One region of the Streptomyces sp. SID8374 genome, then DNA from elsewhere that is predicted to be linked to it. Evidence: riboswitches for the same ligand, from Rfam matches in the RefSeq annotation. Region 1 holds a riboswitch; the other holds the start of a gene.
What was found. Region 1 has a riboswitch for S-adenosylmethionine ahead of thrC (threonine synthase). Riboswitches for the same ligand answer to the same signal wherever they lie in the genome.
Positions count from the first base shown of each region.

Region 1 (5,667 bases):
GGCCTCGGTGGTGAGGAAGAGCGCGGCGATGGAGGCGGCGTTCTGCAGAGCGGAGCGCGTGACCTTCGCCGGGTCGATGATGCCCTCGGCGATCATGTCCACGTACTCGCCGGACGCGGCGTTGAGGCCGTGACCGATCGGCAGGTTGCGGACCTTCTCGACGACGACGCCACCCTCGAGACCACCGTTGACGGCGATCTGCTTGAGCGGGGCCTCCAGCGCGAGCTTCACGGCGTTGGCGCCGGTCGCCTCGTCACCCGTGAGGTCCAGCTTGTCGAAGACTGCCGAGGCCTGGAGCAGAGCCACGCCACCACCGGCGACGATGCCCTCCTCGACGGCGGCCTTGGCGTTGCGCACCGCGTCCTCGATGCGGTGCTTGCGCTCCTTGAGCTCCACCTCGGTGGCGGCGCCGGCCTTGATGACGGCCACGCCGCCGGCCAGCTTCGCGAGGCGCTCCTGGAGCTTCTCGCGGTCGTAGTCCGAGTCGGAGTTCTCGATCTCGGCGCGGATCTGCTTGACGCGACCCTGCACCTGCTCGCTGTCACCGGCACCGTCGACGATCGTGGTCTCGTCCTTGGTGATGACGACCTTGCGGGCGCGGCCGAGCAGGTCCAGGCCGGCGTTCTCCAGCTTGAGACCGACCTCCTCGGAGATCACGGTGCCACCGGTGAGGATGGCGATGTCCGCGAGCATGGCCTTGCGGCGGTCGCCGAAGCCCGGGGCCTTGACGGCGACGGACTTGAACGTGCCCTTGATCTTGTTGACGACCAGGGTGGAGAGCGCCTCGCCCTCGACGTCCTCGGCGATGATCAGCAGGGGCTTGCCCGACTGCATGACCTTCTCCAGCAGCGGGATCAGGTCCTTGACGCTGGCGATCTTCGAGTTGACGATCAGGATGTACGGGTCGTCGAGAGACGCCTCCATACGCTCCATGTCGGTCGCGAAGTAGGCCGAGATGTAGCCCTTGTCGAAGCGCATACCCTCGGTGAGCTCAAGCTCCAGACCGAAGGTCTGGGACTCCTCGACGGTGATGACGCCTTCCTTGCCGACCTTGTCCATCGCCTCGGCGATCTTGGCGCCGATCTCGGTGTCGGCGGCGGAGATGGAGGCGGTCGAAGCGATCTGCTCCTTGGTCTCCACGTCCTTGGCCTGCTCCAGCAGAGCGGCGGAGACGGCCTCGACGGCCTTCTCGATGCCCCGCTTGAGGGCCATCGGGTTGGCGCCTGCGGCGACGTTGCGCAGACCCTCGCGGACGAGAGCCTGGGCGAGAACGGTGGCGGTGGTCGTACCGTCGCCGGCGACGTCGTCCGTCTTCTTGGCGACCTCCTTGACCAGCTCCGCACCGATCTTCTCGTACGGGTCCTCGAGCTCGATCTCCTTGGCGATGGAAACACCATCGTTGGTGATCGTGGGCGCGCCCCACTTCTTCTCGAGGACGACGTTACGGCCCTTGGGGCCGAGGGTGACCTTGACGGCGTCGGCGAGCTGGTTCATCCCGCGCTCGAGACCGCGCCGTGCCTCCTCGTCGAACGCGATGATCTTGGCCATGTGAAGTGGTCCTCCCGGACAGGGGTGGATTCTCCGGACCGAGAGGCGCCCGCGACGGACGGCCTGCCTGCGTGGTGGTTCCTTGCCCCACCGCGCCTGCGGGCCTCACCGGCCCGGTCCAAGTTTCTGTCACTCTCACCTGGAGAGTGCTAATGCCAATGATTAGCACTCGACCCCCGAGAGTGCAAGCGACTCAGGCCAAGGCCCGCCATGACCCGGGCCGGGTCCGGCCATCCGGTCCCGGGACGCGCGTAGGGCCCGATCCCCTGATCCGGGGTCGGGCCCTACGTGCGTGAGTAGTGACGTCGGACGGCCGCGCCGGGCGTCAGCCGACGGCGAGCTTGACCATGTCGGCCTGGGGCCCCTTCTGGCCCTGCGAGATCTCGAATTCAACTCGCTGACCCTCTTCGAGGGTGCGGTACCCGTCCATCTGGATCGCGCTGTAGTGGACGAAAACATCCGCACCACCGTCGACCGCGATGAAGCCGTACCCCTTCTCCGCGTTGAACCACTTGACGGTGCCCTGAGCCATGCCTAACTCCCCTATAACTGGCCCTTGCACGGGACCGCACTTCGCGGCCCCGGGTCGGAACTCACCCTCCGACAGGAGAGGGTGCGCGGCGCCGCAGCGCGTCGACCGCGGCCGAATGTATCCGCCCAACTGCCCTCTGCAACAGGTCAATCGGACGAGAATTCTGGGCACGGGCGAACGCCCGAATATGCGGGATTGCTGAAATTTACGGGCAAGTCGGGCCAGGCAAAGGCCACTTATGCCTCAAGGGGTTCACGTACTTTGGCTGCTTCTTATCGGGGCCGGGCGCATTCTCATATGCGGGCGGCACGCGCAGCGAAGGGGGCTTCCCCAACTCTACCGCGCTCAACCATGCAGAATTGCCCCCTCCGCTTTGTGCAGCGGAGGGGGCAACTGTTGTTCAGCTGAAGGTCGTCGGATCAGCAGCCGCCGGCCACGGCCGGGATGATCGAGATGCCGGCGCCGTCGGGCGTGGCGGCGTCGAGGCCGCCCTCGAAGCGCACGTCGTCGTCGTTGACGTACACGTTGACGAAGCGGCGCAGCTTGCCCTGGTCGTCCAGGACGCGGGCGGCGATGCCCGGGTGGTCCTTCTCCAGGGAGTCGATGACCTCGGAGAGCTTCGCGCCCTCCGCCGTGACCTCGGCCTGGCCGCCCGTGTACGTGCGGAGGATGGTGGGGATGCGGACCTTGACGCTCATGGTGGGTGCCCTTCTTGCTTCGGTCTCGGTGCGGTGGGTCGTCAGGCGGAGGCGAGGCCCGCGGCGCGGAAGGCGTCCAGGCTCGGCTTGATGGTGGCCGTCGCCTGCGAGGTCGCGGAGACCGCGTCGAGGGTCTTGAGGCCGTCACCGGTGTTCAGGACGACGGTGGTGAGCGCCGGGTCGATCACGCCCGCCTCGATGAGCTTCTTGGTCACGCCGAGCGTCACGCCGCCCGCCGTCTCGCCGAAGATGCCCTCGGTGCGCGCCAGCAGCTTGATCGCGTCGACGACCTGCTCGTCGTTCACGTCCTCCACGGCGCCGCCGGTGCGGCGGGCGATGTCCAGGACGTACGGGCCGTCCGCCGGGTTGCCGATGGCCAGGGACTTGGCGATGGTGTTCGGCTTCTGGGGCCGTACGACGTCGTGCCCGGCCTTGAAGGCGGCGGAGACCGGCGAGCAGCCCTCGGCCTGGGCGCCGAAGATCTTGTACGGCCTGTCCTCGACCAGGCCGAGCTTGATCAGCTCCTGGAACCCCTTGTCGATCTTCGTCAGCTGGGAGCCGGACGCGATCGGGATGACGATCTGGTCGGGCAGCTTCCAGCCGAGCTGCTCGCAGATCTCGTACGCCAGGGTCTTGGAGCCCTCGCCGTAGTACGGGCGCAGGTTGACGTTGACGAAGCCCCAGCCCTCGCCGAGCGGGTCGCCGATGAGCTCGGAGCAGAAGCGGTTGACGTCGTCGTAGTTGCCCTCGATGCCGACCAGCTCACCGCCGTACACCGCGGCCATGACGACCTTGCCCTGCTCCAGGTCGTGCGGGATGAAGACGCAGGAGCGCAGTCCGGCGCGGGCGGCGGCGGCACCGACGGCACCGGCCAGGTTGCCCGTGGAGGAGCAGGACAGGGTGGTGAAGCCGAAGGCGCGGGCGGCCTCGACGGCGATCGCGACGACACGGTCCTTGAAGGAGTGCGTCGGGTTGCCGGAGTCGTCCTTGACGTACAGGCCGCCGGTGACGCCCAGCTCACGGGCGAGGTTGTCGGCCTTGACCAGCTTGGTGAAACCGGGGTTGATATTGGGCTTCTCCGCGACATCGGCGGGCACCGGCAGCAGCGGGGCGTAGCGCCAGATGTTGTTCGGACCGGCCTCGATGCGCTTCTTCAGCTCCTCGGCGGAACCGGTCGGCAGGTCGTACGCCACTTCCAGTGGTCCGAAACAGGACGCACAGGCGAAAAGGGGGCCGAGCTCGAAACGCTCGCCGCACTCGCGGCAGGAAAGCGCCGCGGCGGGACCGAGGTCCACGGGGGCGGTGGTGGCATTACCTGCAATGGTCTGAACAGCCATGATGGCGGAGGCCCTTTCTCCTCATCTTCCTTGCGGCGCATTTCGCCACAAGACGGAATTGGCACCTTCCCCACCGTGACCTCGCGGCCGGTAGGAGGGTTGCCGGGACTTCAACGGGCCGTTCCCTCAGTCCCTCTGGATGAGCTCTGTGGCACTGGATCTTCGATCCAGGCGTTTGTGTGCGGACGGACCCCGACATGCGACGGTCATCCGCGTTGTTCAAGACTGTAACCGAAGGACCGGACTGTTGAGATAGTCGTCCGAACGGCGAGATGGATCACATACCGCTCACACGCAAGGAGTTCCGACCGTGCTCGAAGAGGTGGAACGCTGGCTGACCAGGCGTTCCTGGTCGTCCGCCGACCGCCCGCTGAACCGGCTCACCGACGCCCGGGCCGCCGACCCTCACCGTACGTCGGTGAGTGTGGTGCTGCCCGCGCTGAACGAGGAGGCCACGGTCGGCGCCATCGTGGCGACGATCCGGCGGGAGCTGATGGAGAAGGTCCGGCTGGTCGACGAGCTGGTGGTGATCGACTCCGGTTCCACCGACGCCACCGCCGCCGTGGCGCGCGCGGCGGGCGCCCGGGTGGTGCACCGGGACGCGATCCTGCCCCGGATCCCGGCCCTGCCCGGCAAGGGCGAGGTGCTGTGGCGGTCGCTCCTGGTCACCAGCGGCGAGATCGTCTGCTTCGTCGACGCCGACCTCAAGGACTTCTCGGCGGACTTCGTCTCGGGGACGGTGGGCCCGCTGCTCACGGACCCCGCGGTCCAGTTCGTCAAGGCGATGTACGACCGTCCGCTCGGCGACAGCGCAGGTCAGGGCGGCCGCGTCACCGAATTGGTGGCACGCCCGCTGCTCAATCTGCACTGGCCGCAGCTGGCCGGCTTCGTACAGCCGCTGGGCGGCGAGTACGCGGTGCGGCGGTCCTTGCTGGAGCGGCTGCCGTTCCCGGTCGGTTACGGGGTGGAGCTGGGGCTCCTCGTCGACGCCCTGCACACCGTGGATCTGGACGCGCTGGGCCAGGTCGACGTGGGGGTGCGGCGCCACCGCCACCAGGACGGGCAGGCGCTGGGCCGGATGGCCGCGGCGATCTACCGCACGGCGCAGCTGCGGCTCTCCCGGGGCCATCTGGTGCGGCCCGCGCTGACGCAGTTCGAGCGGGGCGAGGAGGGGTTCGTGCCGCGCACCCATGCGGTGGACACGGAGGAGCGGCCGCCGATGCGGGAGATCGAGGAGTACGCGGAGCGGTGGGCGGCGTGAGGCGCGGGGCTCCGGCGGCTCTGAGGTGTGCGCGGGCGCGGTGGGCGGCGTGAGGCGCGGGCGGTAGGAGGCGTGGGGCGCGTGAGGCTTGAGCGGCCGGGGGCCCTGAGGCGTTTGGCGGCTTCCCTTACGGGCTAGGTTCCGCTACATGGTCTCCGAGCACGCACCCTCCTCCACCGCCCAGGTTCTCGTCGCGTCCAACCGCGGCCCCATCACGTACACGCTCGGCGAGGACGGGACTCTCGACGCCAAGCGCGGCGGGGGCGGTCTCGTCTCCGGGCTGAGCGCCGT
Region 1 covers NZ_WWGH01000001.1:4,329,813-4,335,479, reverse strand. The annotation lists gene groL (chaperonin GroEL) at 1-1,548, opposite strand, end outside; gene GTY67_RS19205 (cold-shock protein) at 1,874-2,080, opposite strand; gene GTY67_RS19200 (MoaD/ThiS family protein) at 2,500-2,778, opposite strand; gene thrC (threonine synthase) at 2,820-4,115, opposite strand; SAM riboswitch class I at 4,134-4,261, opposite strand; gene GTY67_RS19190 (glucosyl-3-phosphoglycerate synthase) at 4,426-5,376, shown strand; gene GTY67_RS19185 (trehalose-6-phosphate synthase) at 5,525-5,667, shown strand, end outside.

Region 2 (5,667 bases), 2.7 Mb from region 1:
CGCGGGTGCCGTCCACTGGGCGCGCACCCTGATGTCCGACGTCGAGGTTCCGGCCGAACGCCACCCGATCGAGGCGCCCCCCGAGGTCAAGGCCCAGGTCCTCGCCGACTTCAAGGCCGGTGCCGAGGAGTCCGCGATCGGCCGTCGCAAGCTGATCCGCACCACCCTCTTCGGCGCGCTGGCCCTGGTGCCGCTCTCCGGTGTGGTGCTGCTGCGCGACCTCGGTCCGCTCCCGGAGAAGAAGCTCCGCACCACGATGTGGGCCAAGGGCAAGCTGCTCGTCAACATGAACACGATGCAGCCGCTGCGCCCCGAGCACGTCGCCGTGGGCTCGCTCACCTTCGCCATGCCCGAGGGCCTGGAGGAGGACGCGCACGACTTCCAGTCGCAGATCGCCAAGGCCGCCCTGATGATCGTCCGCATCGAGCCGGACGACATCAAGGACAAGCGCCAGCGCGACTGGGCCCACGAGGGCATCGTCGCCTTCTCCAAGATCTGCACCCACGTCGGCTGCCCCATCAGCCTGTACGAGCAGCAGACACACCACGTGCTCTGCCCGTGCCACCAGTCCACCTTCGACCTCTCCGACGGCGCCCGCGTCATCTTCGGTCCGGCCGGCCACCCCCTTCCGCAGCTGCGGATCGGTGTGAACAGCGAGGGCAACCTCGAGGCGCTCGGTGACTTCGACGAGCCCGTCGGCCCTTCCTTCTGGGAGCGCGGATGAGTACTGCGACAACCAACCCGCCCGCCGACCAGGCGGGACAGCGCAAGGCACCCGCGGGCGAGCGGGTCGCCGACTGGGCGGACGGCCGGCTGGGCATCTACGGCCTGGCCAAGGCCAACATGCGCAAGATCTTCCCGGACCACTGGTCCTTCATGCTCGGTGAGGTCGCGCTCTACAGCTTCATCATCATCATCCTCACGGGTGTGTATCTGACGCTGTTCTTCCAGCCGAGCATGAACGAGGTCGTCTACCACGGCCCGTACGAGCCCATGCAGGGCATCCGCATGTCGGAGGCGTACGCCTCCACGCTGAAGATCAGCTTCGAGGTCCGCGGCGGTCTGCTCGTCCGGCAGATCCACCACTGGGCCGCGCTGATCTTCCTGGCCGGCATGTTCGTGCACATGATGCGCGTCTTCTTCACGGGCGCCTTCCGCAAGCCGCGCGAGATCAACTGGCTCTTCGGCTTCCTGCTGTTCGTGCTGGGCATGTTCACCGGCTTCACCGGCTACTCCCTCCCGGACGACCTGCTCTCCGGTACGGGTGTCCGCTTCACCCAGGGCGCGATCCTGTCCGTGCCGATCGTCGGTACGTACATCTCGATGTTCCTGTTCGGCGGCGAGTTCCCCGGCCACGACTTCGTGGCCCGGTTCTACTCGATCCACATCCTGCTGCTGCCGGGCATCATGCTCGGGCTGCTGGTGGCCCACCTGATCCTGGTCTTCTACCACAAGCACACGCAGTTCGCGGGTCCCGGCAAGACGAACAAGAACGTCGTCGGCATGCCGCTGCTGCCGGTCTACATGGCGAAGGCCGGAGGCTTCTTCTTCCTGGTCTTCGGCATCATCGCCATCATCTCGGCGATCGCCACGATCAACCCGATCTGGGCGCTCGGCCCGTACCGCCCGGACCAGGTGTCCACCGGCGCCCAGCCCGACTGGTACATGGGCTTCGCCGAGGGTCTGGTCCGTGTCATGCCGGGCTGGGAGATCGTCTTCTGGGGCCACACGCTCAACCTGGGCGTGTTCATCCCGCTGGTCCTCTTCGGGCTGGTGCTCTCGCTGCCCGCGGTGTACCCGTTCATCGAGTCCTGGATCACCGGGGACAAGCGCGAGCACCACATCCTGGACCGCCCGCGCAACGCCCCGACCCGTACGGCGCTCGGCGTCGCCTGGATCACGGCGTACTTCATCGGCCTCGTCGGCGGTGGCAACGACCTGTGGGCCACGCACTTCCATCTGTCGCTGAACGCCATCTCGTGGTTCGTCCGGATCTTCTTCTTCGCCGGACCGGTCATCGCGTTCATCGTCACGAAGCGGATCTGCCTGGGCCTCCAGCGCCGCGACCGGGACAAGGTGCTGCACGGTCGCGAGACCGGCATCATCAAGCGCCTGCCGCACGGTGAGTTCGTCGAGATCCACGAGCCGCTCTCCCCGGGGCAGCTGCACACGCTCACCGCGCACGAGCAGTACAAGCCGGTCGAACTCGGCCCCGAGGTCGACGAGAACGGCGTCAAGCGCAAGATCTCCCCGGTCCAGAAGCTGCGCGCCAAGCTCAGCAAGGGCTACTACGGCGAGAACAACCAGATCGCCAAGCCCACCGCGGAGGAGTACAAGGAGATCACCGAGGGCCACGGCCACCACTGATCACCTGACCTGATCGCCACAGCGGGAGCCCCGTCCATTCGATGGACGGGGCTCTTCGCGGTCCCGGTGGCTGGATAGGGTGGAGCCGGACTCTTTACCGGCTGTGGACCCCCTGGAGCGGACCATGAACGTTGTGACCCCGAGCGGCGGCGACAGCGTGGCGGACCGTTCCTGGCCCGGCCTGCTGAACCCCCTGCTGCGCGGCGAGAACCTCTCATCGGAGGAGACCGCCTGGGCGATGGACCGCATCATGAGCGGCGAGGCGACCGACGCGCAGATCGCCGGCTTCGCGGTCGCGCTGCGGGCCAAGGGCGAGACCGTCGAGGAGGTCACCGGCCTGGTGCGCGCGATGTACGCGCACGCCAACACCATCCACGTACCCGGCCGCACCGTCGACATCGTCGGCACCGGCGGCGACCTCGCCAAGACGGTCAACATCTCGACCATGTCCGCGATCGTCATCGCCGGGACCGGCGCCAAGGTCGTCAAGCACGGAAACCGGGCCGCCTCATCGGCGAGCGGCTCCTCCGACGTACTGGAGAAGCTCGGCGTCAACCTGGAGCTGACCCCGCAACGGGTGGTCGAGGTCGCCGAGGCCGCGGGCATCACCTTCTGCTTCGCCGTCAAGTTCCACCCCGCCCTGCGGTACGCCGCCAAGGCCCGCCGGGAGCTGGGCGCGCAGACCACGTTCAACATCCTGGGCCCCCTCACCAACCCGGCCCAGGTGCGCTCCCAGGCCATCGGGGTGGCTGACGCCCGGATGGCGCCCATCGTCGCGGGCGTCCTCGCGGAGCGGGGCAACTCGGCGCTCGTCTTCCGCGGCGACGACGGCCTCGACGAGCTGACCACCACCGCCACCTCGCGGGTCTGGGTGGTCCGGGACGGCACGGTCCGCGAGGAGCCCTTCGACCCGCGCGACGTCGGCCTCCCGCTGGTCCCCGTCGAGGCGCTGCGCGGCGCCGACGCCTCGTACAACGCCGATGTGGCCCGCCGCCTGCTGGACGGCGAGGGCGGCGCGGTACGGGAGGCGGTGCTGCTCAACTCGGCGGCGGCGCTGGTCGCCCTCGACCCGGGCCCCGGCACGCTGACCGAGCAGATCGCGGCGAAGATCGCGGTGGCGGCCGAGGCCATCGACTCCGGGGCCGCCAAGCGCGCGCTGGAGCGGTGGGTCGCGGCCAGCAACGCCTGACGGTAGCCACGGTGTGACGTAGGGCGCAGTCCGGATGCCGGACTGCGCCCTTGCGCGTGCGCATACATATGGCAAGATGCTGCGCAGGTCATGAGTGACAGCGACTACGGCCCCGGCCCGCTGTCCGGCAACCCTCCGTCCGTGGCGGGGTGCCCCGGGTGAAGACCAGGCCGTAGGCAGCGAGGTCTGCGGCAAGCGCGGGCCCCTCGGCGTCCAGTGGACGTCAGCCCCCGGGGTCCTGGTCCCTAGGGAGCCTCTTGTGAGCAAGCGAATGCGTTAGGGCTCGTCCCAGGGCTTCTCATGTCCTGGGCTGAACGCCCTCCTTCAGCGCACCTTCTTCTCCTTCCTTCTCCGCGCCGTCGCGTATCCGCAGGCGCGTTGATTTCGCCTGCCTTTTACGGGAGTTCGCCATGTCTGTCTCCACCGCTGCCATCGACCCGTCGGTTTGTGCCCCGCTGCCCGTTTTGGGGCAGGATGTCACTGTTCCGCTCGTCACCGGCGGTGAAGTCACCTACGCCGCACTCGACTACGCCGCCAGCGCCCCGGCCCTCCAGCGGGTCTGGGACGACGTCGCCGCGTACGCCCCGTACTACGGCAGCGTCCACCGCGGTGCCGGATACCTCTCGCAGCTCTCCACCGACCTCTTCGAGAACAGCCGCCGCACGGTCGCGGAGTTCCTCGGCTGCCGCGCCGAGGACCAGGTCGTCTTCACCCGCTCCACCACCGACTCCCTCAACCTGCTGGCCGCCGCGATCCCCGCGAACTGCCAGGTGTTCGTGTACGAGACCGAGCACCACGCCTCGCTGCTGCCCTGGCGCGACGCCCAGGTCACCTACCTCAACGCGCCCCGCACGCCGGGCCAGGCGGTGGAGACCCTGGAGCGGGCCCTCGCCGACCGCGACCCCTACGGCCCCGCCCTCGTCTGCGTCACCGGCGCCTCCAACGTGACCGGTGAGCTGTGGCCGGTGAAGGAGCTGGCCGCCGCCGCCCACGCGCACGGCGCCCGGATCGTCCTCGACGCCGCCCAGCTCGCCCCGCACCACCCCGTCGACATCGCCGAACTGGACGTCGACTGGGTCGCGTTCTCCGGCCACAAGCTGTACGCGCCCTTCGGCTCCGGGGTCCTCGCCGGCCGCGCCGACTGGCTCCAGGCGGCCGAGCCGTACCTCGCCGGCGGCGGAGCCTCCCGCAAGGTCGCCCGGCGCGCCGACGGCGGCGTGGACGTCGACTGGCACACCACCGCCGCCCGCCACGAGGCCGGTTCGCCCAACGTCATCGGGGTCTACTCCATCGCCTCCGCCTGCAAGGCCCTCACCGAGGCGGGCTTCGACAACCTGGTCGCCCGGGAACAGGAGCTGGTGAGCCGGGTACGCGAAGGGCTCGCCGAGGTCCCCGAGGTCCAGGTGCTGTCGCTCTTCGGCGACGACGCGCCCCGGGTCGGCGTCATCTCCTTCGTGGTGCGCGGCTGGAACAGCTCGCACTTCGCCGCCGCGCTCTCCGCCGAATACGGCATCGGCGTCCGCGACGGCCTCTTCTGCGCCCATCCGCTGGTCCGCACCCTCCTCGGCAGCGACCCGCAGGACCCGGGCGAGTGCGGCGCCCCCGAGGCCGAGCCGGGCGAGCGCTCGCTCAACGCCATCCGCGTCAGCTTCGGGGCCGGTACGCCGGACGAGCACATCGACCGGTTCCTGCGCGCGGTCACCGAGCTGGTCCGCGAGGGCGCCCAGTGGAAGTACCGCACCGAGGACGGCCGTTGCGTCCCGGACCGGGGCGAGGCCGCACAGATCTGAGGCTGGCAAACACTTCGGCCGGGGACAGGCAGCGCGCCTGTCCCCGGCCGAAAAGCTACGTCCTACGCGTCCAGGCCGATGGCGAACGCCGCTTCCAGGTCGTGCTGGGAGTACGTACGGAACGCCACATGCGTGTCGGTGCCCTCGACGCCCGGGATCTTGCTGATCCGGCCGGGGATGACATCGGCGAGGTCGTCGTGGCGGGCGACCCGGACCATGGCGATCAGGTCGTAGGTGCCGGTGACGGAGAAGACCTCGCTGACGCTGTCCAGCGCGGCGATGGCCTCGGCGATCTCCGGAATCCGGTCCACGCTGGTCTTG
Region 2 covers NZ_WWGH01000001.1:1,620,752-1,626,418, reverse strand. The annotation lists gene GTY67_RS07310 (Rieske 2Fe-2S domain-containing protein) at 1-724, shown strand, start outside; gene GTY67_RS07305 (cytochrome bc complex cytochrome b subunit) at 721-2,367, shown strand; gene trpD (anthranilate phosphoribosyltransferase) at 2,492-3,556, shown strand; SAM riboswitch class IV at 3,643-3,760, shown strand; gene GTY67_RS07295 (aminotransferase class V-fold PLP-dependent enzyme) at 3,967-5,346, shown strand; gene GTY67_RS07290 (Lrp/AsnC ligand binding domain-containing protein) at 5,409-5,667, opposite strand, start outside.
Region 2: linked by a shared signal. The riboswitch ahead of GTY67_RS07295 (aminotransferase class V-fold PLP-dependent enzyme) and the one ahead of thrC (threonine synthase) in region 1 are both predicted to bind S-adenosylmethionine.